4 regions of the Streptomyces sp. ML-6 genome follow, and region 1 is predicted to be linked to each of the others. Evidence: riboswitches for the same ligand, from Rfam matches in the RefSeq annotation. Region 1 holds a riboswitch; each other region holds the start of a gene.
The links. A riboswitch is a leader RNA that binds a small molecule or an ion and turns the genes downstream of it on or off. The one in region 1 is predicted to bind cyclic di-AMP.
Positions count from the first base shown of each region.

Region 1 (5,701 bases):
CGGCCAGGCGCGCCGCCAAGCAGCTCTCCAAGGAACTGTTCCCGGCCGAGGCGCGGATGTCGCGCCCGCGTCAGGGCACCGAGGAGACGGTGGAGCGGATCGACTCGGCGGCGGTGCGCGCGTTCTTCGACGCCCACGTCAGGCCGTCCACCGCGACCGCCGTGGTCGTCGGCGACCTCACCGGTATCGACCTGGACGCCCTGCTCGCCGACACGCTCGGCGACTGGTCGGGCGAGCCCGCCGCACCCCGGCCCGCCCCGCCGATCACCGCCGACGACACCGGGCGGGTGGTGATCGTCGACCGTCCGGGCGCGGTGCAGACGCAGCTGCTGATCGGCCGGATCGGCGCCGACCGGCACGACAGCGTGTGGCCGGCCCAGATGCTCGGCACGTACTGCCTGGGCGGCACGCTCACCTCCCGGCTGGACCGGGTGCTGCGCGAGGAGAAGGGCTACACCTACGGTGTCCGGGCCTTCGCCCAGGTACTGCGGTCCTCGGCCCCGGACTCCGAATCGGGCGCGACCGGCGCCTCGATGATCGCCATCAGCGGGTCCGTGGACACGGAGTCCACCGAGCCGGCGCTCAGGGACCTGTGGACGGTCCTGCGGACCCTGGCGGCGGAGGGCCTGACCGACGAGGAGCGCGAGACGGCCGTGCAGAACCTCGTGGGCGTGGCGCCCCTGAAGTTCGAGACCGCGGCCTCCGTCGCGGGCACCCTCGCCGACCAGGTGGAGCAGCACCTCCCCGACGACTACCAGGCACAGCTGTACGCCAGGCTCGCGGAGACCGGCACGGTCGAGGCGACCGCGGCGGTCGTCAACGCGTTCCCCGAGGACCGGCTGGTCACGATCCTCGTCGGTGACGCGGCCCGGATCGCGGAGCCGGTCCGCGCACTGGGCATCGGAGAGGTCTCGGTGGTCTCCGGCTGACGAACGGCCCCGCCGGAAGGCGGAAGGCCGGACATGCGCACACCCGGACAAAGGGAGGATCGCAGCGAGAGGGATTTCGCCGCGATTCTCCCTTTTGTCCGCTCTTGTGGGGGAGGTTGCCTGTCTGCCCTGTGGGATGCGCTACAAAAAGGCCTGCCCGTTTGGCGAATGAAAGCGGCCCCGCCTAGCGTCGGCTCGGCTGTCCGCCACTCGTATGCCGCAACCGCGACGTACCGGGCAGTCATCGCCGAGTCCCCGTCCGGCGCGAGCCAGGGGAGCCGGGGACCCATGAAGTCCCTGGGGTGAATCGGACGCCCGAGCCGCGACGGCCGGGGGTCCGTAGGAGACCTTCCTGCTCCGAACCCGTCAGCTAACCCGGTAGGCGAGAAGGAAGGAAAGGACCAGCCACTTCATGGCGTTCACCCGTGCCACCGGGAAGCACCGTGCCCCGAGCCGCCTGACGCGCGGGAGCGTGAAGGCCGTCGGCGTCGCGACCCTGGCCACCACCGGAGCCATCGGCGGCCTGGCCTCCCCGGCCCTCGCGGCGGGCTCCGACGCCCCCGCCACGAGCGGGGCCGGCCTGAACCAAATCATCGCCATCGACGCGACCCTCGCCGGCCAGATCGAGGCCCAGGCCGACGCACAGCAGCACCAGGCCGAGGCCGCGGCCGCGGCGAAGGCGGAGGCGGAGGCCAAGAGGAAGGCCGAAGCCAGGAAGAAGGCCGAGGCGAAGCGGGCGGCCGAGGCGCGTGCCGAGGAGGTGCGCGCCGCCCGGTCCGCCGAGCGTGCCCGGCTGGGCGCCTTCCGGCTGCCGGTCGCCGGTTCGTACGTCAGCACCGGCTACAAGTCCAACGGTTCGCTCTGGTCCTCCGGCAGCCACTCGGGCATCGACTTCCACGCTGCCTCCGGCAGCTCCGTCGTCGCCGTCGGCGCCGGTACGGTCGTCGAGGCCGGCTGGGGCGGCGCGTACGGCAACAACATCGTGCTCCGGATGACGGACGGGACGTACACGCAGTACGGCCACCTCTCCTCGATCGGCGTCTCCGTCGGCCAGAGCGTCGGCGCGGGCCAGCAGATCGGCCTCTCCGGCTCGACCGGCAACTCCACCGGCCCCCACCTCCACTTCGAGGCCCGCACGAGCCCGGCGTACGGCTCCGACGTGGACCCCGTCGCGTACCTGCGCGCGCACGGCGTCAACGTCTGACCCGCGCACTCCGCGGCACCCCTCCCCGCCCTTCCGATGGCCCCGGCAGTTCGCCGGGGCCATCGGCGTGTCCGCCCGGCACTCCGGCGCGGGCACCCGTTCGCCGAACCGCCCCGTGGCCAAAAGATATTCATGAATTTCCGTCCGGCATCGGAAATTCGGCCGCATTGCAATAGAGTCACGGGGCAGACACCGGTCGGCCGCGGTGTGCGGGTATTGAGGCGGAGGTTCGGGCATGCACATTCCGGCGCATTCGGCATGCAAGGCAATTCGTGACGACATCGTCTCGGGCGTCTTCGAGCGGGGCAGCCGGCTCACCGAGGATTTGCTGGCGCGCCGGTACGGGGTTTCCCGGGTCCCGGTGAGAGAGGCGCTGCGGACCCTGGAGGCGGAGGGGTTCGTGGTCACCCGCCGCCACGCGGGCGCCTGGGTCGCCGAGCCCACCGAGCTGGAGGCGGCCGACCTCCTGGAGGTCCGGATGCTGCTGGAGCCACTGGGCGCCGCGCGGGCCGCCCGGCGCCGCACCGAGGCGCACCTCAAGGTGCTGCGCGGCCTGGTCGGACTCGGCCGGGACCGGGCCGGGCGGGGCGAAGTGGAGGAGCTGCGCCCGCTGGACGGCTGGTTCCACGAGACGCTGGTGCAGGCATCGGGCAGCCCCGGCCTGACCGCCCTGCTCACTCAGCTCAGGTACAAGATCGCCTGGATGTACACGGTCGAGCCGCCCGCCCGGCCGATGGACTCCTGGGCCGAGCGCGGGGCCATCGTGGACGCGGTGGCGCGCCGCGACGCGGACCGGGCCAGGGCGCTGGCCGCCCAGCACGTCGAACGGGCCGCGGCCGCGCACCGGCTGCGCCGGACCGACCGGCCGGGGGACCGCACGGCCCGCCGGCCCGCTCCGCGCACCGGCCGGGTGAGGACTTCGAAACATTCCGTGCACACCGCGGGTGCGCGGCATTAACGATCACGCCGTATACAAAGGGGTGAAGCGTGATTCCGTGAAGGCGGGCCCTTCCCGCATTGATTTCACCGGCCTGAATTCATTCCGTCCTGATCCTGTGGGCTTTGATTCCCCGGTCCGGATCCGCTCGAGGATTCCACGGTCCGGATCTGCTCGGGCTGCTCCGTAATATTTCGGCGGGGGCACAGGGGAAACGCCGGGGAAGACGAGGGGAAGCTCCGAGAAGCAGAGGAAGCCCAAGAAGCAGGGGGAAGCCCGAGGGGCGGGAAACAAAAGAGCCGCGGCTCCGGTTCAGGGTGCCGCGACTCTCTCGCAGAAAATGTTTCAGACGGTCTCCGGAAGCTCCTCGAGCCCCTCGGCGACCAGCTTCGCCAGGCGGTCCAGGGCGACCTCGGCGTCGTCGGCCTCGGACGCGAGCACGATCTCCTCGCCCCCCTGCGCGCCGAGACCGAGCACCGCGAGCATGGAGGCGGCGTTCACCGGGGTGCCGTCGACCTTGGCGATCGTCATGGGGATGCCGGAAGCCGTGGCGGCACGGACGAAGATGGAAGCGGGGCGGGCGTGCAGGCCCTCGGCCCAACCGACGTTGACGCGGCGCTCAGCCATGGTTCTGCCCTTCATGGATCAACAGTTGTCTAGACCATTCTCTCACGCGGTGCGCGGTGCTCCGATCGGCCCGGAACGTGCCCACGACGCCCGCGGCGGTGCCGATCGCCCCCCCAGCCTGCCCCGGCCCCGACCCCCACGCGACCGGTGGCGGCGCCGTAGTCTTTGCCCATGCAGCCCGCGCCGGAGCAGAGTCCGCCCCACGCCTATCCCGACCACTGGGAGGCCGACGTGGTGCTCCGCGACGGGGGAACCGCACGGATCAGGCCCATCACCACGGACGACGCCGAACGGCTGGTCAGCTTCTACGAGCACGTCTCCGACGAGTCGAAGTACTACCGGTTCTTCGCCCCGTACCCCCGGCTCTCCGACCGGGACGTGCACCGCTTCACCCATCACGACTACGTCGACCGGGTGGGCCTCGCCGTCACGGTCGGCGGCGAGTTCATCGCGACCGTCCGCTACGACCGGATCGACGAGCGGGGCAGGCCCGCCTCCGCCCCCGCCGACGAGGCCGAGGTCGCCTTCCTCGTCCAGGACGCGCACCAGGGCCGGGGAGTGGCCTCGGCCCTCCTCGAACACATCGCGGCCGTCGCCCGCGAGCGCGGCATCCGGCGCTTCGCCGCCGAGGTGCTGCCCGCCAACACCAAGATGATCAAGGTGTTCCGGGACGCCGGGTACACCCAGCAGCGCAGCTTCGAGGACGGCTCCGTCCACCTGACCCTGGACCTCGAACCGACCGCCGAGTCCCTCGCCGTCCAGCGCGGCCGCGAGCAGCGCGCCGAGGCACGGTCCGTGCAGCGCCTGCTGGCCCCGGGCTCCGTCGCCGTCATCGGCGTCGGCCGCACCCCCGGCGGCGTCGGCCGCACGGTGCTGCGCAACCTCCTCGGGGCCGGCTTCACCGGCCGCACGTACGCCGTGAACCACGCCTTCGCCGACGACCGGGACACGGTCGACGGCGTCCCGGCCCACCGTTCGATCGGCGAGATCGGGGAACCGGTCGACCTCGCGGTCGTGGCCGTGCCCGCCGACCGGGTACCCGAAGCCGTCGAGGACTGCGGCGAGCACGGCGTCCAGGGCCTGGTCGTCCTCTCCGCCGGATACGCCGAATGGGGCGCCGAGGGCAGGGAACGGCAACGGGAACTGGTCCGCCAGGCCCGCTCGTACGGCATGCGGATCATCGGCCCGAACGCCTTCGGCATCATCAACAACGCCGAAACCGTCCGGCTGAACGCCTCCTTGGCCCCCGAGCCGCCCGCCCCCGGACGCATCGGGCTCTTCACCCAGTCCGGAGCGATCGGCATCGCCCTGCTCTCCGGGCTGTACCGGCGCGGCGCGGGCCTGTCCACCTTCATCTCCGCGGGCAACCGCGCCGACATCTCGGGCAACGACTTCCTGCAGTACTGGTACGAGGACCCGAACACCGACGTCGCCCTGCTGTACCTCGAATCGATCGGCAACCCCCGCAAGTTCACCCGCCTCGCGCGGCGCACCGCGGCCGTGAAGCCGGTGGTCGTGGTGAAGGGCGCCAGGCACAGCGGCTCCACCCCGCCCGGACACGCGGTGCCGGTCAGCCGGATCCCGGACGCGACGGTCTCGGCGCTCATGCGGCAGGCGGGCGTGATCCGGGTCGACACCGTGACGGAGATGGTCGACGCCGGCCTCCTCCTCGCCGACCAGCCGCTCCCGGCCGGCCCCCGGGTCGCGATCCTCGGCAACTCGGAATCGCTCGGTCTCCTCACGTACGACGCCTGTCTCGCGGAGGGGCTGCGCCCGCGCCCGCCCCTCGACCTGACCACCGCGGCCACCCCGCAGGACTTCCGGGAGGCCCTGGGCCGGGCGCTGGCCGACGAGGGCTGCGACTCGGTGATCGTGACGGCGATTCCGTGGGTGGGCGAGGACGGCGAGGCGGAGGCGGGCGACGGCGAGGTGCTCGCCGCTGCGCTGCACACGGCCGCCGCCGCGGGCCCGGCCAAGCCCGTGGCCGTGGTGCACGTGGAGATC
Region 1 is NZ_JAOTIK010000001.1:6,186,036-6,191,736, forward strand. Features, by position in the region: gene OCT49_RS27385 (M16 family metallopeptidase) at 1-929, shown strand, start outside; cyclic di-AMP (ydaO/yuaA leader) riboswitch at 1,165-1,328, shown strand; gene OCT49_RS27390 (M23 family metallopeptidase) at 1,342-2,133, shown strand; gene OCT49_RS27395 (GntR family transcriptional regulator) at 2,369-3,091, shown strand; gene OCT49_RS27400 (HPr family phosphocarrier protein) at 3,416-3,697, opposite strand; gene OCT49_RS27405 (bifunctional acetate--CoA ligase family protein/GNAT family N-acetyltransferase) at 3,869-5,701, shown strand, end outside.

Region 2 (5,701 bases), 3.3 Mb from region 1:
GGCGTACGAGCTGGTGGAGGCGATCGAGCACGGCGACCGCGACGAACTGCGCGAGGAGCTGGGGGACGTCCTCCTCCAGGTGGTCTTCCACGCGCGGATCGCCGAGGAAGGCCGCCCGGGGGATGGAGCGGAGCCGTTCTCCGTGGACGACGTGGCCGCGACCCTCGTCGAGAAGCTGATCCACCGCCACCCGCACGTCTTCGGCGACGAGACGGCCGAGACCCCGGAGGACGTGCGCGCGCACTGGCTGCGGACCAAGGCCGTCGAGAAGCAGCGCGCATCGGTCACCGACGGGGTGCCGCTCGGCCAGCCGGGGCTGGCGCTCGCGGCGAAACTGGCCGCCCGGGTCCGTACCGCCGGGCTCGACGTGACCCCGCCCACCGGCGACGGCATCGGCTACGAGCTCCTCGCCCTGGCCGTACGGGCCGAGCGGGACGGCATCGACCCCGAGGCCGCGCTGCGGGCCGCGGCCCGCGCCTACCGGGACGCCATCAGGGCCGCGGAGGGCAACGGATAACGTCGGGGCGTGAACCACAGCCCCGCCGACCAGCCCATCGACGAGCCCGCCGACCGCCCCGCCGACGAGCCCACGGCCCGCCCGACCGACGAGTCCGTCGGCGGCTGTCCTGCCGACCGGTCCGGTGCCAGTCCCGGTGTACGTCCAGCCGCGCCCGAGCTCTTCACCTGGGAGTTCGCCACCGACCCGTACCCGGCCTACGCCTGGCTGCGCGAGCACAGCCCCGTGCACCGGACCGCGCTGCCCAGCGGCGTCGAGGCATGGCTCGTCACCCGGTACGCGGACGCCCGGCAGGCGCTCGCCGACACCCGGCTCTCCAAGAATCCCGCGCACCACGCCGAACCGGCGCACGCCAAGGGGAAGACGGGCATCCCCGGGGAGCGCAAGGCGGAGCTGATGACGCATCTGCTGAACATCGACCCGCCCGACCACACCCGGCTGCGCCGGCTCGTCTCCAAGGCGTTCACCCCGCGCCGGGTCGCCGAGTTCGCGCCGCGGGTGCAGGAGCTGACGGACCGCCTCATCGACCGCTTCGCCGAGGAGGGGAGGGCGGACCTCATCCACGACTTCGCCTTCCCGCTCCCCATCTACGCGATCTGCGACCTGCTGGGCGTGCCGCCCGAGGACCAGGACGACTTCCGGGACTGGGCGGGCATGATGATCCGGCACGGCGGCGGCCCGCGCGGCGGGGTGGCCAGGTCGGTGAAGAAGATGCGCGGCTACCTCGCCGAGCTGATCCACCGCAAGCGCGAGAACCCGGGGGACGACCTGATCTCGGGGCTGATCCGGGCCAGCGACCACGGCGAGCACCTCACCGAGAACGAGGCCGCCGCCATGGCCTTCATCCTGCTCTTCGCCGGGTTCGAGACGACGGTCAACCTCATCGGCAACGGCGTCCACTCCCTGCTGTGCGACCCGGAGCAGCGCGCACTGCTCCAGCACTCCATCGAGACGGAGGAGGGCGGGCTGCTGGAGACCGGGATCGAGGAGCTGCTGCGGTACGACGGCCCGGTCGAGCTGGCGACCTGGCGGTTCGCCACCGAGCCGCTGACGCTCGGCGGGCAGGAGATCGCGGCCGGGGACCCCGTGCTCGTGGTGCTCGCCGCCGCCGACCGCGACCCGGAACGCTTCCCGGACCCCGACACCCTGGACCTCGCACGGCGTGACAATCAGCACCTCGGATACGGGCACGGCATCCACTACTGCCTGGGCGCGCCGCTCGCCCGGCTGGAGGGCCGGACCGCGCTCGCCACGCTGCTGAGACGCCTTCCCGACCTGCGACTCGCGGTGGAACCAGGCGATCTGCGGTGGCGCGGCGGGCTCATCATGCGCGGACTGCGCACCCTTCCCGTGGAGTTCACGCCGGAGTCCGGACGGGCCGGAAGTGACACTCCGTCAACTCTGTGACTTTTACGTGATCCGCGCTGCATCGACTTGTGACTCGTGTTCGGGTCCGGCTAGGTTCACCGTTCGACCCACCAGTCACACGTCAGCTACACGGAAGGCAACCCCATGGGCTCCGCGAACGGCAAACACCGTCGCCCCCGTCAGGCACCCGCCATCGTCGTCGCCGCGGGCGTGACCGGGTCCGCCATCGCCATCCCGCTGCTCGGCGCTTCCGGTGCGCACGCGGCCGACGCCACGACCTGGGACCGGGTGGCCGAGTGCGAGAGCGGCGGCACGTGGAGCGCCGACTTCGGCAACGGCTCCTACGGCGGGCTCCAGCTCTCGCCGGAGACCTGGAAGGCGTACGGCGGCGAGTCGTACGCCGAGCGCGCCGACCTCGCCAGCCGGGCGCAGCAGATCGCCGTGGCCCAGAAGGTCCTGGAGGACCAGGGGCCGCAGGCGTGGCCCAGTTGCGCGGTCATCTCCGGCCTCGCGACGGACGGTGCGCTGCCCGGCGTCGACCCGGGGACCGCGCCCGGCACCGACCCGGGGACCGTGGCCTCCGCGGACCCGGAGCGGAGCGGGAAGCCCGCCGGGGAGACGTCGAAGCCCCCCGCCGGCGAGGCCGATCCGTCGGAGGGTGCCACGGGCGGTGCGGGTGCCGTGGACGGCGAGGACGGTTCGTCCGCACCGGGCGGCGCCGACGAGCCGTCAGGGGCGGTCACGCCCTCGCCCGACCCCTCGTCCGGAACCCCCACGGCCCCGTCCTCGGAGGGCTCCACGGAGGGCTCCACGGAGACCCCGTCCGACACGCCCGAGAAGTCCGTACCGTCCGGTTCACCTGAATCGTCCAGCGGTCAGGGTGGAAAGCACCGCGGTGCGCCGGCCGTCGAGGACGGCCGCGAGGTGGGTGTCGACGAGGGTCGCGAGTCGGGCCGTCACGCCTCCCGCGGCGGTGACGGTGCGCGCGGCACGGACGTCCCGGCCGCCGGTGACCCGTACACCGTCCGCCCCGGCGACAACCTCTGGGCCATCGCCGACGAGCAGAAGGTCCCTGGTGGGTGGGTTGCGCTGTACGAGGCGAACAGGGCCGAGGTCGGCTCCGACCCGGATCTCATCCTTCCCGGCCAGCGGCTCGACCTCGAGGTGGGCGCCGAGTGAGAGCCGCGTGAGAGCGGCCTGATGGCTGGCTGAAAAAGACCCCGGAACCGGGGCAGTTCAGGGACCTATGTCCACTTATGCGTAAGTGAGACATGGGTCTCTTTGCGTCAACTGGCGTGTCGCGCGCCGGGAGCCCTCGCACATCGGGCCCGACCTGCGGAAACGATGGATCCTCAGATGCAAGTAAGGGCTTATTGTCCGATGTGTCCATCTTTGAATGTGGGGGTTGCGTATGTCTACGGTCGGAACCGCTCGCACCGCGGGCCCCGTCGACCGTCACGCCGAATCCTGCCGTCGGTCGGAGGGAACAGACGCGTAAAGCGCCGTAGGCAGGAGCGGGGGACCCAGGTAGGCGCCGGCCCCGATCGTCGAAGGACGCATCAGGACCGGCTTGGGGTGAAGTCGCGTGCTAGGACGTGCGACCGGGCAACTCACTTGGCCCGAACCCGACAGCTCACCTCGTAGGCGTCGGTGAGGAGAAGTTCCATGCTGTTTTCCAGCAAGGGCAAGCACCGCCGCCCGTCCAAGGCGGTCCGCATCGCCACGCTCGCCGGTGTCACCGGTGCCGCCGTCGCCGCCCCCCTGATGGGTGCGAGCAGCGCCTCCGCCGCCTCCGTCGCCACCTGGGACGCCGTCGCCCAGTGCGAGTCCGGTGGCAACTGGTCGATCAACACCGGCAACGGCTACTACGGCGGCCTGCAGTTCTCCCAGTCCAGCTGGGCCGCCGCCGGCGGTCTGCAGTACGCCCCCCGCGCCGACCTGGCCACCAAGGCCCAGCAGATCGCCACCGCCGAGCGCCTCCTCGACATGCAGGGCCCGGGCGCCTGGGGCTGCGCCCGCGCCGGCGGCCTGACCAACGACGGTGTCGACCCGGGCGTCGACACCGGCTCCTCCGCCTCCACCGGCTCCACCGAGAAGTCCGGCTCCACCCAGCAGCAGAGCGCCCCGGCCGCCCCGAAGCAGCAGTCGCAGCCGACCCGCCAGGCCCAGCCGAAGCAGGAGCGCACCGAGGCCCCCGCCGCCTCCCGCTCCGAGCGCTCCGCCGCCCCGCGGGCCGAGGCGAAGAAGACCGTCACCACCCCGACCGGCAAGAAGGTCAAGAAGGGTGACGGCGAGTACGAGGTCGTCGCCGGCGACTCGCTGAGCAGGATCGCCGCCGAGCAGGGCGTCAAGGGCGGCTGGCAGAAGCTGTTCGAGCTGAACAAGGACATCGTCGAGAACGCCGACCTGATCTACCCGGGTCAGCAGCTGCACCTGACGAAGTAACCGGGACTCTCTCCTCCCCCGGCAGCCCCGGGCCGCGCGACCCTCCGTACGCGCGGCCCGGGGTTTCCGCCTTCCCGCCGCACGGGCGGGCCCCGGCCCTCCCTGCACGGCCCTCTCCTCGCCGGAGCCCTCCTCCCCGTAAAGGGGAGGGACTGTTCAACTCCTGTAGTTACTGACCGGTAAAAATCTGGTCTTTCCTCCCGGATTGTCCGCCCCCGGGTCCTTTTTCGTCCCAGGGGACGGGCGGTCGTCGGGCTGATCGGGCCGGGCCGGTTAGGCTCTTGTCGCAAGGCCAAAGCGACCCTGCACAACCAGCGTCATATCCCAGAAGGAGATGCCTCGTGCCGTCCATCGACGTCGTCGTAGCCCGGGAAATCCTCGACTCCCGCGGAAACCCCACGGTCGAGGTCGAGGTCGGCCTCGACGACGGCAGCACCGGCCGTGCTGCCGTCCCGTCCGGCGCCTCCACCGGTGCGTTCGAGGCCATCGAGCTTCGTGACGGTGACCCCAACCGCTACCAGGGCAAGGGCGTCGAGAAGGCCGTCCTCGCCGTGATCGAGCAGATCGGCCCGGAGCTCGTCGGCTACGACGCCACCGAGCAGCGCCTGATCGACCAGGCGATGTTCGACCTGGACGCCACGGAGAACAAGGGCTCGCTCGGCGCCAACGCCATCCTCGGTGTCTCGCTGGCCGTCGCCCACGCCGCGTCCGAGGCCTCGGACCTGCCGCTGTTCCGCTACCTGGGCGGCCCGAACGCGCACCTGCTGCCCGTTCCGATGATGAACATCCTCAACGGCGGCTCGCACGCCGACTCCAACGTGGACATCCAGGAGTTCATGATCGCCCCGATCGGCGCGGAGTCCTTCTCCGAGGCCCTGCGCTGGGGCACCGAGGTCTACCACACGCTGAAGAAGGTCCTGAAGGCCAAGGGCCTGTCGACCGGTCTCGGCGACGAGGGCGGCTTCGCGCCGAACCTGGACTCGAACCGCGCCGCCCTCGACCTCATCCTGGAAGCCATCAAGGAAGCCGGCTACGTCCCGGGCAAGGACATCGCGCTCGCGCTCGACGTCGCCGCCTCCGAGTTCTACAAGGACGGCGCGTACGAGTTCGAGGGCAAGTCCCGCTCGGCCGCCGAGATGACCGAGTACTACGAGGAGCTCGTCTCCGCGTACCCGCTGGTCTCCATCGAGGACCCGCTGTACGAGGACGACTGGGCCGGCTGGAAGGCCATCACCGACAAGCTCGGCTCCAAGGTCCAGCTCGTCGGCGACGACCTGTTCGTCACCAACCCGGAGCGCCTGGCCCGCGGCATCGAGGAGGGCTCCGCCAACGCCCTGCTCGTCAAGGTCAACCAGATCGGTTCGCTGACCG
Region 2 is NZ_JAOTIK010000001.1:2,913,641-2,919,341, reverse strand. Features, by position in the region: gene OCT49_RS12595 (nucleoside triphosphate pyrophosphohydrolase) at 1-517, shown strand, start outside; gene OCT49_RS12590 (cytochrome P450 family protein) at 527-1,924, shown strand; gene OCT49_RS12585 (transglycosylase family protein) at 2,030-3,064, shown strand; cyclic di-AMP (ydaO/yuaA leader) riboswitch at 3,376-3,547, shown strand; gene OCT49_RS12580 (transglycosylase family protein) at 3,551-4,330, shown strand; gene eno (phosphopyruvate hydratase) at 4,672-5,701, shown strand, end outside.
Region 2: another riboswitch for cyclic di-AMP. It lies ahead of OCT49_RS12580 (transglycosylase family protein); the one in region 1 lies ahead of OCT49_RS27390 (M23 family metallopeptidase).

Region 3 (5,701 bases), 1.3 Mb from region 1:
GTGTGCGTCGCGCGGACGTGACGGGGCCGCCGGTTCCGGTCGGCCGAGGCCGGACCGGTCGGACGACCCCACCCGTTCCGCGTGCCACCGACGTGGCGCGTCCACCTGGAAAGAACCCAGCATGCGCGTTTCCCTGCCCACCGCTGTCCGTCGCCGTCGCGCCCTCGCGACCGCCGGTACCGTCGCCGCCCTCGCCCTGGCGCTCACGGCGTGCGGCTCCTCCGACGACCCGAAGTCCGACGGCTCGTCCATGCCCGGCATGAGCCACGGCTCCGGCAGCGCATCCGCACCGGCCGCCGCGGGCGGTGCGTTCAACGACGCGGACGTGAAGTTCGCGCAGGAGATGATCCCGCACCACCAGCAGGCCATCGAGATGGCGGAGCTGGCCGACGGCCGGGCCGCCGACGCCGAGATCAAGAAGCTGGCCACCGCGATCGAGGAGGCCCAGGACCCCGAGATCAACACGATGAAGGGCTGGCTGAAGTCGTGGGGCAAGCCGCTGCCGGAAGCCCCGATGGGTGACATGCCCGGAATGGATCACGGCTCGGACGGGGCGGGAATGCCCGGAATGATGTCCGACAAGGACATGGACGACCTGAAGGCCGCCAAGGGCAAGGACTTCGACAGGAAGTTCGCCCAACTCATGATCGCCCACCACCAGGGCGCGGTCACCATGGCCCAGGACGAACAGAAGAAGGGCGACAACGCCGAGGCGAAGAAGCTCGCCGAGGCCGTGGTGACGGCCCAGACCGCCGAGATCGAGCAGATGAACAAGATCCTCGAAAGGCTCTGATCCCGACAGGAGTGCGGGCCCCGAAGAGCGGGGCCCGCACTTCCCGTATTCCTCGTCCGGGCGAGAAATCCGGACGAGGGGGCGTACGAACTCGCGGGGGTTCTACCCCGTTTTACTCACCGAGTGATAAGGGTTGTATATCCCTTTTGTGCGGTTTTGATGTCATTCAAAATGTGCCTTTTGCGATTAAGTGGCGCGTGTCACGTCCGATGTCCGTGAGGGTGCCCCGGATGGGCCGGTTCCCTTTCCGTGCAAGGGAATTCGGCCGTTCGTTGTGAAGTGCGTTACCGAATTCCCGGTCATTCGATCTTGTGAATGAATTGCGTGCGGAATTCTGGTCTTGTTCCTTTCGGTGTTTCTCGCCTACGGTCACCGTCAATCCGGACGGAACGCCGAATCCTGCCGCTGTCCGGCCATCCGACTCACCCGTGCACGGCAGGAACGGGGGACCCAGGCAAGCCGCCGATCCGGTCCCCGGAACGGCTCGGGGTGAAGCCGCATCCGTGTGCGGCCGGGCACCTCCCGCCCGAACCCGACAGCTCACCTCGTAGGCGACGGAGAGGAACTCACCATGCTCGCAAAGGGCGCGTACCGTCGTCGCAGGCCCGTCCCGCCGGTCCGGGGTCTCATCGCCGTGGGCACGGGCGTGGCCGCCCTCGTGCTCCCGCTGGCCGTCGCCGGAACTGCGTCGGCGACCCCGGCGCCGTCCACCGGCGTCGTCGCCGCGCAGCCCGCGACGTACACGAACGATCTGGACGGCTGGATCAAGGAGTCGCTGGCCGTCATGGCCCGGCACGGCATCCCCGGCAGCTACGAGGGCATCCACCGCAACATCATGCGCGAGTCCTCCGGCAACCCCCGGGCCATCAACAACTGGGACTCCAACGCCGCCGCCGGCACGCCCTCCAAGGGACTCCTCCAGATCATCGACCCCACGTTCCGTGCCTACCACGTGCCCGGTACGTCGATGGACAGCTACGACCCCGTCGCCAACATCACGGCGGCGTGCAACTACGCCGCCGCCAGGTACGGGTCCATCGACAACGTCAACGGGGCCTACTGAGGCACCGCACGGTCAGTCCGGTCGCGGGGGCGTCCAGTCGGCGTGCCGCAGGATGGCGCGGACGGTGACCCGCGACGGCGCCAGCCGCAGCGCCCCGTTGCGCAGTGCGATCGCCACCGGATGCGACAGCTGCTGCCCCATCCGGCCCGCCCGACGAGCCGCCCTCGCGACCGACTGGCTGCGGGGGCGGCGCTCGGCGTCGTAGCGGCGGAGCGCCGACTCGACGGAGGGCCCGGCGCGGAGCGCGGCGGCCAGCGACACCGCGTCCTCCAGCGCCTGGCAGGCGCCCTGGCCGAGGTTCGGGGTCATCGCGTGGGCGGCGTCGCCGAGAAGGGCGACCCGCCCGACCGCGTAGGAGGGCAGCGGGGTGACCAGCTCGTTGACGTCGTGGTGCAGCACGGCGCCGGGCCTGGTCGCCGCCAGCAGGGCCGGAATGGGGTCGTGCCAGTCCCCGAACCGGCGGCGGACCTCGGCGAGCGGGTCCGGATGACGCACCCCGGCGGGCGAGTTGAACACCGCGTGCCACTCGGCCCGGCCGTCCGCGAACACGATGTGGCCGAACTCGGCCCCCCGGCCCCAGGTCAGCTCGAAGTCGGTGCGCAGCTCCACCGGCGACTCCGTGATGGCGCGCAGCACCGTCGAACCGCTGTGGACCGGGCCGGGGTGCCCCGGGAAGAGCTGGGCGCGCAACCGGCTGTTCACACCGTCGGCGGCCACGACCAGATCCGCGTCGAGAACGGTGTCGCCCGCGGTGAGCCGCACCCGGGAGGCGTCGGAGCGGTCGACGGAGGTCACCTCGGCCCCACCGACCAGGGCTCCGGCGGGCAGCGCCGTGCGCAGCAGCCGGTGCAGCACGGCCCGGGGAATGCCCACGATCGGGGTGCCCGACTCGCGTTCCAGCGCCGCCCCGTCCATGCGCGTCAGCAGGCGTCCGCCCGGGGTGCGGGTGCCGCCGGTGTACTGGGGCCGGGCGGCCGCACGCACCGCGGCCCCGACGCCGAGGGCGTCCAGCGCGCGGATGCCGTTCGCGTGCAGGGAGATGCCCGCGCCCGCGTCGTCCGGTCCGCTGCCGCGCTCGACGACGGTCGTCTCCCAGCCGGTACGGCGCAGCCCGATCGCGGCGGCCAGCCCGCCGATGCCCCCGCCGACCACCACCGCAGTACCGCCCATGCCGGCCCCCTCTTCCGTCCCGTACCGTCACGCCCTCGGGCTTCTATGGCTGTAGAAGGAGAGTACTACGCGGCCTCTACAGGTGTAGAAAGAGGGGATGAGTACTGATCGACGCACCGTTCTCGCCGACGCGGCCATCGAGGTGCTGGCCGACGAGGGGATGCGCGGACTGACCCACCGGGCCGTGGACCGGGAGGCGGGCCTGCCCCCGGGTACCACCTCGGCCTACTTCCGCACCCGCCGGGCCCTGCTCACCGGGCTCGTCCGGCGGCTCGTCGAACGGGACCAGGCGGAGCTGCGGGCGGCGGGGGAGCGGACCCCGATGCCACGGACCCCCGGCGAACTCGCGGACGGGCTCGCCGCGTTCGTCGAGGGACGGCTCACCGGGGAGGGGCGGCGGCGGTCGCTCGCCCGCTACGCGTGCGCGGTCGAGAGCGTGCGCCATCCGGAACTGCGCGAAATCCTCGTACCGCGCCGGAACGCGGCACGGGAGATCGTGCGGGAGTTCCTGGACGCCCGGGGCGTGGCGGACGCCGAGGGGCGCACCCTCACCCTGCTGGCCTGTGTGGACGGGCTGGTCTTCGACCGGCTGGTGAGCGGCGGCGACGTGCCGGGGGGCGAGATCGAGGGACTGGTCGCCGCGGCGCTGCGGGAGCCCCGGGCGGGCGGTGAAAGCCCGGGCCGGTGAGACCTCCGGGGTTGTGAAACCCCGGCCCCGTGAAATCTCCGAGCCTGTGAAACCCCTGACTCTGCGCGGCGTACGGTGGCCGGGCCGGCGTGCCCGGCCGGGAGCGGTGTGCCCACGGGCGGCCCCGAAGGTGCTGCGCGGCCGGTCCCGAAGGTGCTGCGCGGACGGTCTCGAAGGTGCTACGCGGCCGGCCCCGGTTCCCTGCCCGGTGACGCCGGGACGGTCGCCGCCCCGCCCGCCCGGACCGCCCGCACCGCCATCTCGTGGAGCTGCCGGCTCTCCTCCTCCGAATGGCACGGCACGGGGCTGCCCGACATGGTGAACCAGTCGATCGCATCGGTGTACTGCACGGTGATCTGGGCCGTGTCGTCCGCCCAGGTCGTATGAACGGTGAGGTCCCCGGACAGGACGCCGACCTCGTCCGTGAGCACACCACCGCGCCCGGAGAACACACCGCGAGTCGTCCATGACGCCCAAGCCATGACTCCAGGCTGGCACCAGGACGGCCGATGCGCGACCCGCGGCCGTCGCGCCCCGCGTTCCCCGGCCGACCCCGCCGGCTCCGCCGAGCCTTCCGGCATGCGGATACGGGCAAAACATTCCTCCGGGACGGCTGCGGTTCCCGTACCCGCCGATCCCCCGCAGAAAAAAGCGCTGTCAGCACAAAAGCGTCGGATCAGCACCATCGAGCAACGAATTCCGAAGTTGAACAGCTCTTGACCAACGGAACTCGTCGGTATTGCATGTCGCGCTGGGAGCGCCGAAACCACTCACCACGTCCTCGTCTGGAGGCGATACCGCTCCCGCGCTCGAACACCATCACTGTTGATCGGAACCGCACGATGACCGACACGCTCAGCGCTCCCCAGGCGCTCGCCCCAGCGACCGGCCCCACCCCCCAGAAGCTCAAGCGTTCCATCGGCGTCGTGGGCGGAACACTGCTCACGCTCTCCTGCGTGACGCCCGCCTCGACCCTCTTCGTGGTCGTGCCGGACCTGTTCTCCAGCCTCGGCACGTACACCGCCCTCACCATCGCCATCGGCTCGCTGCTCTGCATCGCGGTCGCCTTCTGCTACTCGGAACTCGGCACCCTCATCCCGAGCGCCGGCGGCGAGTACGCCATGGTGTCGACGATGGCGGGACGGCTGGCCGGGTGGCTGGTCTTCGTGCTCTCACTGCTGGTCGTGATGATCGTGCCCCCGGTCATCGCGATGGGGACCGCCGACTACCTCGCGCCCGTCGTGCACATCCCCGCCCCTGTGGCGGGCGCCGGAGTCATGCTCCTCGCCACCCTCGCCGGCCTCCTGGACCTGCGTGCCAACGCGTGGATCACCGGGATCTTCCTCGTCCTCGAAGTGATCGCGGCGGCCGTCGTCGCCGTGCTCGGCTTCGCGCACTCCGAGCGCGGCGCCTCCGCGCTGGTGCACGGGTCGGTCGCCCAGCCGGACGGCGGCACGTCGAACGTCACGGCCATGATGGTGATCTCCGGGCTCGCGATCGCCCTCTTCATCACCCAGGGCTTCTCCACGGCCGTCTACCTCTCCGAGGAACTGGAGAACCCGCGGCGCAACGTCGCCCGCACCGTGCTCGCCACCCTCGCCATCTCCACGGCCGTCATCCTCGTCCCCGTCATCGCCATCACCCTGGGCGCACCGGACCTGGAGGCGCTGACCTCCGGCGACCTCAACGCCATGGTCGCCGCCTGGTCCAACTCGGCCGTCGGCACCTTCGTCAGCCTCTGCGTCGCCCTTGCCATCATCAACGCGGGCATCGTGATGGTCATCCAGAACTCGCGGGTGCTGTTCGCCTCCGCCCGCGACAAGGCCTGGCCCGCGCCGGTCAACCACGCCCTGTCCCGGCTCGGCCGGTTCGGCTCCCCCTGGGTCGCGACCCTGATCGTCGGCGTGCCCGGCGCGGCCCTGTGCTTCGTCAACCTGGACACCCTGTACGGCGTCACCGGCGTCTCCGTCACCGCCATGTACCTGCT
Region 3 is NZ_JAOTIK010000001.1:7,478,004-7,483,704, forward strand. Features, by position in the region: gene OCT49_RS32805 (hypothetical protein) at 1-21, shown strand, start outside; gene OCT49_RS32810 (DUF305 domain-containing protein) at 122-793, shown strand; cyclic di-AMP (ydaO/yuaA leader) riboswitch at 1,174-1,362, shown strand; gene OCT49_RS32815 (transglycosylase SLT domain-containing protein) at 1,365-1,856, shown strand; gene OCT49_RS32820 (FAD-dependent monooxygenase) at 1,869-3,026, opposite strand; gene OCT49_RS32825 (TetR/AcrR family transcriptional regulator) at 3,124-3,714, shown strand; gene OCT49_RS32830 (hypothetical protein) at 3,894-4,196, opposite strand; gene OCT49_RS32835 (APC family permease) at 4,557-5,701, shown strand, end outside.
Region 3: another riboswitch for cyclic di-AMP. It lies ahead of OCT49_RS32815 (transglycosylase SLT domain-containing protein); the one in region 1 lies ahead of OCT49_RS27390 (M23 family metallopeptidase).

Region 4 (5,701 bases), 850 kb from region 1:
GGACGGGGAGGGCACCGTGCGGCGCTGCCACTTCGTACCGGCGGAACTCGGCAACCTCTACGACGGGAGCTACCGGCGGGCGCTCGGGCCGCGGGCCTGTCCGCTGGCGGTCTGCGACTGCCACATCGGGTACGTGCATCTGGAGACGCTGCCGCTGTACGACGTCTTCGCGGGCGGTGTGCTGGAGCGGATACCGGCGTCGTCGCCGCCGTCCCTCCCCGGACGGGCCTGAGGCCCGGATCCGTCCGTCGTACGGCCGGGCCCGGGCCCACCCGCTTCCGTTCTGCGAGGAATACTTCGGGGTCTTTCGTCGGGATCATGCCGGTCCGATCCCGACGAAAGAGCCTAGAGCGGCAGCAGGTCCGGCCGCTTCGCTTCGACGTGGTCGCCGGAGGACTCGCCGCGCAGCCGTCGGCCGATCCACGGCACCAGGTACTCGCGCGCCCAGTGGATGTCGTCGCGCCGCACTTCGAGCGTGCCGCGCTGGGCCTGCGGGGGCCATTCCTGGTCGGGGTCGGCCGGCACCTCCATGCCGAGGACCTGGGCGGCGCGCAGCGCGACCCTGGTGTGTCCCTCGGGCGAGAGGTGGAGCCGGTCGTCGTCCCAGGCGCGCCGGTCCTGGACGGACCGCAGCGACCACAGGTCGAGGACCGGGCACCCGTAGCGGTCCGCGATGGCCCGCACATGGGCGTTGTACGTGGCGATCTTGCCGCGCAGATGGCGCAGCACGGGGACGCCGCGGGTGTCGAAGCCGGTGGTGATCATGACCGTCCCGACCGATCCGGTCAGGTCGGCGACCGCGCGCTCGAAGCGCTCGGCCACGTCGTCGGGGTCGGTCCCGGGGCGGATGATGTCGTTGCCGCCCGCGCAGAAGCTCACCAGGTCGGGGGCGAGTTCCTTGGCGCGCGGCACCTGCTCCTCGACGATCTGGTCGAGGAGGCGTCCACGTACGGCGAGGTTGGCGTACCGGAAGTCCCCGTGGGGGCCCACGTCCGGTCCGGTGTCCGGGAGTTGGTCCGCGAGGAGTACCGCGAACCGGTCCGCCCAGCCGACGAAGGTCCCGTCCGGGCCCGGGTCGCCGACTCCCTCGGTGAAGCTGTCGCCGATCGCCGCGTACGACCCGATGACACCATGTCGGTTGGTGATGCCACGTTGATTTTTTCTCGAATCGTCTGCCACAAGCGCTTATCCTGCACCGACGAATGTGACCTACGCGACCGTAATATGGGGTTGACGAGAGGTGAGATAGACCACCCGGTCAGTTTTTGGCAAAGGGGGAATACGCCGAAGGGGCGGTGCGCCGTCGCGCACCGCCCCTTCCGTTTCACCCGGGCCGGATTCCGCCGTCCGGTTGCCCGGCCGTACGGATCAGGCGTGGATCCACACGGATCAGACGTGGATGCCGTGCGAGGCCAGGTAGGCGATGGGGTCGATGTCCGAGCCGTACGCCGGACCGGTGCGGACCTCGAAGTGCAGGTGCGGGCCGGTGGAGTTGCCGGTGGAGCCGGAGAGGCCGATCTGCTGCCCGGCGCTCACGCTCTGGCCCGCCGAGACGGAGAGGGAGGACATGTGGCCGTACTGCGAGTAGCGGCCGTCGGCGTGCTTGATGACGACCTGGTTGCCGTACGCGCCGCCCCAGCCGGCGGTGACGACGGTGCCCGAGGTGATGGCCTTCACGCTGGTGCCGGTGGAGACGGGGAAGTCGATCCCGCTGTGGCTGCCGCTGGACCAGTTGGAGCCGGAGGCCCGGTAGTTGGTGGTGTGGTTGCCGGGAACCGGGTGGACGTAACCGGAGCCGGCGCCCTGAGCGGCCGGGGCGGAGGTCGCGGCCTTGGACTGGGCGGCGGGCGCGGTCTTGACCGGAGCCGACTTGACCGGGGCCGACTTCTTCGCGGTCGAGGGCACCGAGGGGGCCTTCGACGGGAGGGACGAGCCGGTGCCCGCGCCGGTGGACGCGGCGCCGCCGGACGCCTTGGCGCCGAGGGTCAGCTTCATGCCCGGGAAGATCAGGCCGGGGTTCTCGCCGACGACCTGGCGGTTGTCCTGGTACAGCTTCTGCCAGCCGCCCTGGACCTTGTGCTCGGCCGCGATCTTCGCCAGGTAGTCGCCGGGGACGACGGAGTACGTCGTGGCGGCGGGGGCCTGCTTCTGCGCGACCGGCTGGGCGGGCGCGGTGGTGACGGGAGCCTGCTGCGGCACGGCGGCCGGGGCGGCCTGCTCCGCGGCGTGGGCACCGGTGGCGCCGAGCAGCGGGAGCGCGATGACGGCGCCACCGGCGCTCGCCGCGACGACGCCGCGGGCGATGGGGCCGACCTTGGGACGACGGTGCTTACCCGATATGGGCATGAAGTATTTCCTCTCCGGCGCCTGCGAGGTGAGCTGTCGGGTTCGGGCTGGAGATGCCCGGCCGCGCGAGCGCGACTTCACCCCTAGCCGGCCGGATTTCCCGGTCGGCGACTTACCTGGTTCCCCCGCTCCTGCCACGCGATCAGTGGGTGCGAATTCCGGGCGGCGGCAGGATTGGGCGGTCCGTCCGGATTGACGGTGACCGTAGGCGAGCCGGGACACCGAGAACAAGCCACGAGTTCCGGGCCGGATTCCACACCCGGGAAATCGGCACGGAATTCCGGTCACCCTCCGTGGATTAAGGATCTTGCCTTTCCGCGCCGCGCACGGAATTCCCGACCGCTCCTTCGCCACACACCGTCACGGATATGATCCCGCTCACCAATGGGCGGCCATCCCCCACGCAATCCGAGCAAGTTGCTCGAAAGCGCACATTTTGGACATGGCTCGCGCGTCGCCCCTTTCGGAGCCTCAGCACGCGCGTCAAGATCCCCCGGGGCGGGGCGTGCGGCCCCGAGTCGGTCGATCAGCGCGTACCGGGCAGCCACGTGCTCGACCCGGGGCCTCTGCGGATACCCCTCACCCGGCCACCCCGCATCGGTGAAACAGCGGTTGAAATCCCATTTCGCCCAGTCGACGGGAGCGCTGGAGAGCAGGGTGTCCAGCTGTTCCAGGAGATATTCGCGCACATCGGTGCGGGCCGGTTCAGCACCAGCCGATTGCGGCAATCGGCCCGCTTCCCGCTTGGGAAGTGCCGCACCCGGTCCGGGTGCGCACGATGGAGATCATTGTCCGGGTCAGCCCTTTCCGGTTCGACCCGGATTTCGAAGGGCCGGGAGGACGGCTCCGGCTCCTTCGCCAGGGGCTCGGCCGCCACGAGGGAGAGCTTCGGCCTCCAGTTACAGGTGGATCAGCTCGTTCCGCTCGGTGAGCCGCAGCGCGTCACCGCTGTCCGCCCCGGCGAGCAGCCGGACCCGGCCCGCGGGCCATTCACCGGGCGGACCGGCCGCAGGAACAAGGGAGTTCGCGAGGGTCACAGGGGTATCGACAGGCAATGGCCGAGATGATTGCCTGAGGAATCCATGTCGTATCGTCGCGGGAGTGGCCTTGCCGGCGACTCCCGCCGGCCCCAGAGACCTTCCAGGAGTCGCCGTGACCCAGCAGTTGCCGCAGATCCCGTCGACGGAACCCGAGCTGGCGGGCGTCCGCAACTTCCGCGACGTGGGCGGCCTGCCCGCGGCGGACGGCCGACGGGTGCGGCACGGGCGGCTCTTCCGCAGCGGTCACCTCGCGCACGCCACGGCCGAGGACGCAGCCTTCCTCGGCGGTCTCGGTCTGCACACCGTCTTCGACTTCCGCAACGAGACCGACCGGCGGCTCGACGGCCTGGACGTGGAGCTGCCCGGTGTGCGGAGCGTGAACATACCCCTCTCCGACCCGGCCGACGGGGCGGAGTTCTGGCACGTGGTCCGGGACGGCGACGTCGCGCAGCTGCACGCGATACTCGGCGACGGCAAGGGGGTGAACCGGATGATCGCCTCGTACCGGTCGATCATTCTGGACCGGACCGCCGAGCACAGCCAGGTCCTGCACGCCCTGGCCGAGGACAGCGTTCCGGCACTGATGCACTGCGCGGCGGGCAAGGACCGGGCCGGCCTGGCGATCGCGGTGTCGCTGCTGGCCGTCGGGGTCGGGCGCGAGGAGATCGAGGCCGACTACCTGAAGTCCAACGATGCCCACCGCCGCTACAAGGTGCGCCGCAGCGACATGTCGGCGAAGGGCATGTCGGACGAGGTGATGGAGCTGCTCAATCCGCTCTTCGGAGCCCGTGCCGAGTACCTGGCCGCGGCCTTCGCCGTCATCGACGAGACCTGGGGCGGCACGGACCGCTACTTCTCCGAGGGACTGAAGCTCTCCCCCGAGACCCGCGAGCGGCTGCGCGACCGGCTCCTCGACGAGTCCTGATCGGGAACGGGGCGCGGTCCGGAACGGGGCGCGGCCGGAAACGGCGCGCGCGGGAGCGGAGTACGGGCGGGGCGTGAACGGGAGTGCGCCCGATCCGCCCCGGCGCGTGTTCAGCCCTTGCCCGCCACCGCGAACAGCAGGTAGAGGAAGGCCGCGAGGATGTGCCCGGCGATGAGGTAGGCGAACAGCCGGATCACCACACCGCGGGGGAACTTCCGTTCCTGGGCCTCGTACTTCTTCGTGGACCCGAGCGGGTCGAAGTTCTCCGAATCGGACATGACGGTCCTCTCTGGTGACCGGCCGGGCCGGTCTCAGCGATGGTGGATGCCGCTGCCGAGGCACAGCTCGGCGGCGGGGCTCTGCAGCAGGGTGTGGACGAAGAGCAGCTCCGCGCCGTCGCGGTCGAGGGCGGCGAGCCGGTGCGGGGTGAGCGAGTCGAAGTGCGCGCTGTCCCCGGGGGCGAGGTCGTGCACGGTGTCCCCGAGCGTGACCCGCAGGTGGCCGGCGAGCACGTACACCCACTCCTCGCCCGGGTGGACCCGCACGAGGTCGCCCTGCGCGCCGTGGGGGACCCGGACCCGGAGGGCCTGCATCGCCCGGCCCGAGCCGCCGGCCTGCTGGTAGGACCAGCCGTCGGCCTCGGCCCCCTCGAACTTTCCGCCACGGATGATCGCGTCGCGTTCGGGGGGTGTCTCGCCGAGCAGCTCGGAGACCGTCGTACCGTAGATCCTGGCAAGACCGAGGAGCATCGGCAGCGAGGGCTGGCGCCGGCCCGTTTCGAGCCGGGAGAGATGGGCGGGGGAAAGCCCCGCCCGCTGGGCGGCGGTCTCCAGGGTGAGACCGCGGCTGCGGCGCAGATCGCGCAGGCGTGGTGCGACTCCGGGCAGCTCGTCGGCCGCCCCTCCGTCCGGAGGATTCATGTTCCCATTGGGCCAGGATCCTGCCTCGGAGGCAAATTTCTTGCCTCCGAGGCAAAAGTATCCGGGAGCCCTGCTCAGCGGTTGGCCACGGCCTGCTTCACCAGGGTCCGGCCGAAGTCCCACATCAGTCCGCCGCCGCTGTGCGCGTCGTCCATGACCTCGGTGAACGCCGTGACGAACCGGTCCACCTCCGGCTCCCCGATCACCAGCGGCGGGATCAGCTTGATCACTTCCATGTGGTCGCCCGAGACCTGGGTGAGGATGCGGTGCTTCTGGAGCAGCGGCACCACCACCATCTGCGCGAACAGTCCCTTGCGAGCCGCCTGCAGCATGGTCCAGCGGCTGCGCAGCTTCAGTGACGACGGCCGGCCGAACTCGATCCCGATCATCAGTCCGCGCCCGCGCACCTCGTGCAGCAGCTCGTAGCGGTCGACCAGCGCGCCCAGCCGTTCCCGCAGCAGATCGCCGGT
Region 4 is NZ_JAOTIK010000001.1:7,040,931-7,046,631, reverse strand. Features, by position in the region: gene OCT49_RS30960 (STM4011 family radical SAM protein) at 1-232, shown strand, start outside; gene OCT49_RS30955 (SGNH/GDSL hydrolase family protein) at 346-1,179, opposite strand; gene OCT49_RS30950 (M23 family metallopeptidase) at 1,390-2,346, opposite strand; cyclic di-AMP (ydaO/yuaA leader) riboswitch at 2,350-2,504, opposite strand; partial or broken gene OCT49_RS30945 (alpha-galactosidase) at 2,847-3,214, opposite strand; gene OCT49_RS30940 (hypothetical protein) at 3,246-3,383, opposite strand; gene OCT49_RS30935 (tyrosine-protein phosphatase) at 3,499-4,311, shown strand; gene OCT49_RS30930 (DUF6126 family protein) at 4,422-4,589, opposite strand; gene OCT49_RS30925 (helix-turn-helix domain-containing protein) at 4,623-5,231, opposite strand; gene OCT49_RS30920 (aspartate aminotransferase family protein) at 5,306-5,701, opposite strand, start outside.
Region 4: another riboswitch for cyclic di-AMP. It lies ahead of OCT49_RS30950 (M23 family metallopeptidase); the one in region 1 lies ahead of OCT49_RS27390 (M23 family metallopeptidase).